Regions from separate parts of the Neptunomonas phycophila genome, predicted to be linked through region 1. Evidence: predicted binding sites of a transcription regulator. Region 1 holds the regulator's gene; the other holds the start of a gene.
What was found. Region 1 encodes FliA, which starts transcription of late flagellar genes. Its sites were predicted from a motif close to CTAAAGTTNNNNNNNNNNCNGCCGATA; they were not measured.
Positions count from the first base shown of each region.

Region 1 (2,411 bases):
TTCGGATCGTGCCTGCCAGTTCTGGTACACAAGCCATGACTTCATTAAGTGCTCACGAGCATGCTGAATTGATCTATGCATTTAATGATGTTGCCGATGAAATGGATGTGTTGATCATTGATACAGCGGCCGGTATATCTGATTCAGTGGTAAGCTTTGTTAGGGCGGCACAAGAGGTACTTGTTGTTGTTTGCGATGAACCAACGTCAATTACTGATGCATATGCCTTGATTAAACTACTCAATCGCGATTATCGTATGACGCGCTTTAGAGTTTTAGCGAACATGGTATACACCGATACCGAAGGTAGGAGCATGTTTAACAAGTTACTTACAGTAACTGACCGGTTCCTTGATGTAACACTTCAATACGTCGGCTCAATACCTTATGATGAGAACGTTCGCAAATCAGTACAGCGACAAGTACCTGTACTTAAAGCGTTTCCAAAGAGTAAAGCCGCATTGGCCTATAAACAGTTAGCTACCCGAGTTGACAGTTGGCCAGTGCAAAGTATGCCGAGAGGCCATTTGGAATTCTTTGTTGAACAATTGGTTCAGGGTGTTTAATTTTCGGGTCTGGAAGGGGCTCCATGTACAACCCGCAAGATACAGCGTCTAGCAATGATTTAATTCAACAGTATGCGCCGTTAGTTAAGCGTATTGCTCACCATTTAATGGGGCGTATGCCTGCGAGCGTACTGTTAGATGACCTAATACAGGCAGGTATGATTGGTTTGCTGGAGGCAGCCAAAAAATATGATGCCACCAAAGGTGCAAGTTTTGAGACCTATGCGGGTATCCGCATACGTGGTTCTATTATCGATGAGGTACGTCGTGGCGACTGGACTCCTCGTTCTGTTCACCGTAATGGTCGCCGAATAAACGAAGCTATCAAAAAAATTGAAGGAGAAACCGGAAGAGATGCTTCAGATTCTGAAATAGCGGCCGAAATGGATATTAGTGTGGCTGAGTATCATGATCTGTTGAAAGACTCTGTGGAAAGCCGGTTATTCAGTTTTGAAGAGCTCACTAGTTCAGACGGTGAAGATACACCAGGACAGCAAGTAACAGGGGATGACCTTGGGCCTAGCATCCATGGTGAGAAAAATGCTTTCAAAAGCGCCCTGGCTAATGCGATCACGACATTGCCGGAGCGAGAAAAACTGGTCTTAGCGCTCTACTACGACGAAGAACTTAACTTAAAAGAAATAGGTGAAGTTTTAGGCGTAAGCGAGTCCCGCGTGAGTCAAATTCACAGTCAAGCAGCCCACCGATTACGTGGTCGACTCAGAGATTGGCAATAAATCTTATCTCTGAGTAGCCATTTTCCAGAAAACTGGTCTAGATTTTAGTCAGGCTAATGTCACATTTAGTTTTTTGCTAGTGTGTATTTCTGAATTTGGGGGATGTTGTCTTGAAAAAAGACATTAAGATTCTTGTAGTAGATGATTTCTCTACAATGAGACGTATTATTAAAAACTTACTGCGCGATCTTGGTTTCAACAATGTTGTTGAAGCAGACGACGGTAAAACGGCCCTGCCTATTCTTCAGCAAGGCGGCATTCAATTTCTAGTGACCGATTGGAACATGCCAGGCATGACGGGAATCGATCTCGTTAAAGTAGTCCGTGCTGATCCTAACCTAAAATCAATACCCATCTTGATGGTAACTGCGGAAGCCAAGCGCGAGCAAATAATTGCAGCTGCTCAGGCTGGCGTTAATGGTTATGTTGTTAAACCATTTACGGCCGCTGTGCTGAAAGAAAAACTCGAAAAAATCTTCCAGCGTATTGATGGTTAAGCAGACCAAAGGTAGTTAGCACTATGTCCGAATCAGATATTTCAATAGGTCTGGGTAACTTTGAAGATGGGCTTCGCGCCAAGGCTGAGGAGCTTATGCTGGCCACTCAGCAGGGTGACTTAAGCTCGGCTATGAACATTATCCAAGAGCTTCAAGAGTTCCGCCATCATGCCTTTTACAATGAAGTAGGCCACTTAACGCGAGGTTTGCATGAGGCGATCAAGTCTTTTTCGGCCTCAGTGGATGTCGAACAATTCAGTAACATTGACCCTGGTGGTTCTATTCCCATCATGGAAGATGCGACTGAGCGCCTTAATTATGTCATTGAGCTGACAGAAAAAACGGCTCATGAAACCATGGATAGAGTCGATAAGTCTCTATTGTTGGTTTCCAGGATGGATGATCAGACTGACAGATTTAAAAACCTTTTGTCTCTCGTAGGTCAGCTAGAAGGTGAGTATGAAGGTCTTCGAGGTGTGTACGATAGAACCTGTCAGTTAGAGCAAGAATCAGCCGATACTGTTTCAGAAATGCGAGAACAATTAACCGAAATACTGGTTGCCCAGAGCTCGCAGGATCTATCTGGACAGTTGATCAGAAAAGTAATAACG
Region 1 is NZ_MRCI01000001.1:487,107-489,517, forward strand. It holds gene BS617_RS02230 (MinD/ParA family protein) at 1-566, shown strand, start outside; gene BS617_RS02235 (RNA polymerase sigma factor FliA) at 590-1,303, shown strand; gene cheY (chemotaxis response regulator CheY) at 1,414-1,800, shown strand; gene BS617_RS02245 (protein phosphatase CheZ) at 1,824-2,411, shown strand, end outside.

Region 2 (2,411 bases), 1.2 Mb from region 1:
AAGTTGGAGTGATGTGGTTAACGACCCGGACAACAAAGGGAAGTTAGTGGCTACTGGTTACTCTTGCCGAAGCCAGGTTAAGCGGATGGACAAGCAGGTAATACCGCATCCTGCACAAGTATTGTTAGATTTGCTAAGGGCTGCCAGATAGAAGGCTAATCACTTTTATAGGCATTAAAAAGGGGCCCATAGGGCCCCGAAAGGTTTAGGAGTTATGCTACTCCTGATTGTGTACAAACGACGGTTGCATTCGGTTAGTCAGTTCAGCTATGGCATCTAGCTGGCTGTTATAACGATTTTGCTGTTCACTATCAGCCTCTCGATATCTTGCATCCTGCGTTACCAGTGACTCTAATAGTGTTTGGCTAAATTCGCGTATCTCCTTCACGAAGTCTAGCGTTGGTGCTGCGCTGGCATTTTCAAAGCTTTGTGCGTAGTTACCTAAGCGCTTAGCGGCATCTTGTGTCACCGCGTTTTGGTTTTCTACTTGGCTATATTTAGCCACAGAGCTGTATTGCTCAGTTTGTTTGAGCTGTAAGTTCATAGAGGATAATTCGGATTTATCCATCTGGTACTCACTCGCAATATCAAAGGCTTTTTGGATATCACCATCGAAAAATTCGCCAGCGATTTCATTCACGTCTTTAATTAGATTTTGAAGTGCGTCAATCTCATCATTATCTAAGTCGCCATTGACCGAAAATTGGTAGTTGCTTGCTTCGCTTCGGCTTATGTTGAATAGGGCAGATGTGTTTGAACCATCAGACTCAACGCCAAACGACTGCTCATAGCGGCTTTGATTGGAAAAGTTGATCGTTACTTCGTCGCCATCTTGGGTTGTTACTTTTAAAGACAGCGATTCTGACTGCTCATAGCGTTCGGCGGCTGTTAGTCGGCTGATAGTAGCGCTATTGGCCGCATCTTGAGCTGATGGGTTGATAGCATCCAAAGCAGCAAACGTTTGCTTTTCTGTCTCATCAATATTTTCTGCTATGGAGCCCTTAAGAGCACCTAAGTTGTCGAGAATATCTCTTGCTTCAGCAAAGCCTTTTTCTACGCCAGAAACGGCAGCGTTATACATATTCTGGATGTCTTCTTCTGAACGTCCACTACGACGAGCGGCTTCTAGCCCTTGAGCAACAAAATCTCCGATCCGGTTAGCTACCTTCTCAGGCGAGAAATCATCACTGTCCAATGATTTAAGATCCCCAGCACTCATGCCTGGAATATTTTCGGCTAATCGGTTGAGTACCGTATCTTCAGAAGCGGCTTGTGGCGTCCGGGCATTTAAAGAATCTTGGTAACTTACCATAGAGTTCTGAACACCGGATGTGAATTGTGAATACAATGTGATGGACATGCTCCCGCCCCAAACTTGATTTACTTATCATTTATATCGACTAAGCCTAGACTATCTAAAGTGAATCAAACGCCTGATTGAAAAACTTTCATCTTAATGCGTGCCTCACAAGGGTAAGGCTCAGTAATCAGCTAATGTCGAACTCTTAATGCCCCGGTGAGTAGGTCAATGGTTGTAGTGCATTTTGCAGGTGCGAAATTTACAATAGTAATGTCATGTCTTTTATTGCCTTAAGGAGAAACCCATGGAAGATTTATTGCCGGAACTATGTGATCAGTTTCCTGATTTAGTACAAGTTGTTGAGCCAATGTTTGGTAATTTTGGTGGGCGAGAAACCTTTGGGGGGCAGATTGTGACCATCAAAGCTTTCGAAGATAACTCTCTCGTGCGTGAACAAGTGGCTTTGCCTGGCAAAGGCAAAGTTTTAGTTATTGATGGCGGGGCTTCTATGCGCCGTGCCATGTTAGGGGATATGTTAGCTGAAAAAGCTGAAAAAAATGAATGGGAAGGCATTATCATTAATGGCTGTTTGCGTGATGTGAATGCCATAGGGCAGCTCGATGTGGGTGTCCAAGCGTTAGGTACACACCCAATGAAAACGGATAAGCGTGGTTTAGGAGATTTGAATGTCCCTGTCACGTTTGGTGGGGTAACTTTTGTGCCAGGACAATATGTGTATGCTGATAATAACGGTGTGCTGGTGTCTGCAGAGCCACTGACTTTGTCAGCTAAGAGCTAAGCAAGGCTGCCTATATGAGAGTTAAGCCATAGATGAAAGTTAATTGTCTATGGCTTATAAATCAGTTGGTTACGTAGCTTTTCTGTAGTGATTTCACGAATCGTTTTCAGCGTCTGATGCAAAGTGTGGCCACTTCCTTTTTACAACTGGGCCGCTTCGGCTCCACGAGTGGCAGGTATCCATAATTTTGGGTACAGGACCTGTCTCTGTCCAATCTTGCGTTTGGCGACGTATTTGATGGGTCGTTTGGAATGCGGTTGTTGCCATCGGGCCAAGCAATTCGATTAAATGGGTGCAGCCATTAATGCCCCC
Region 2 is NZ_MRCI01000001.1:1,704,580-1,706,990, reverse strand. It holds gene ydiJ (D-2-hydroxyglutarate dehydrogenase YdiJ) at 1-151, shown strand, start outside; gene BS617_RS07760 (DUF5610 domain-containing protein) at 218-1,360, opposite strand; gene rraA (ribonuclease E activity regulator RraA) at 1,605-2,099, shown strand; gene BS617_RS07750 (DUF2889 domain-containing protein) at 2,193-2,411, opposite strand, start outside.
Region 2: BS617_RS07760 (DUF5610 domain-containing protein) is a predicted target of FliA. The motif match lies at 1,395-1,421, and genes of this name have one in related genera.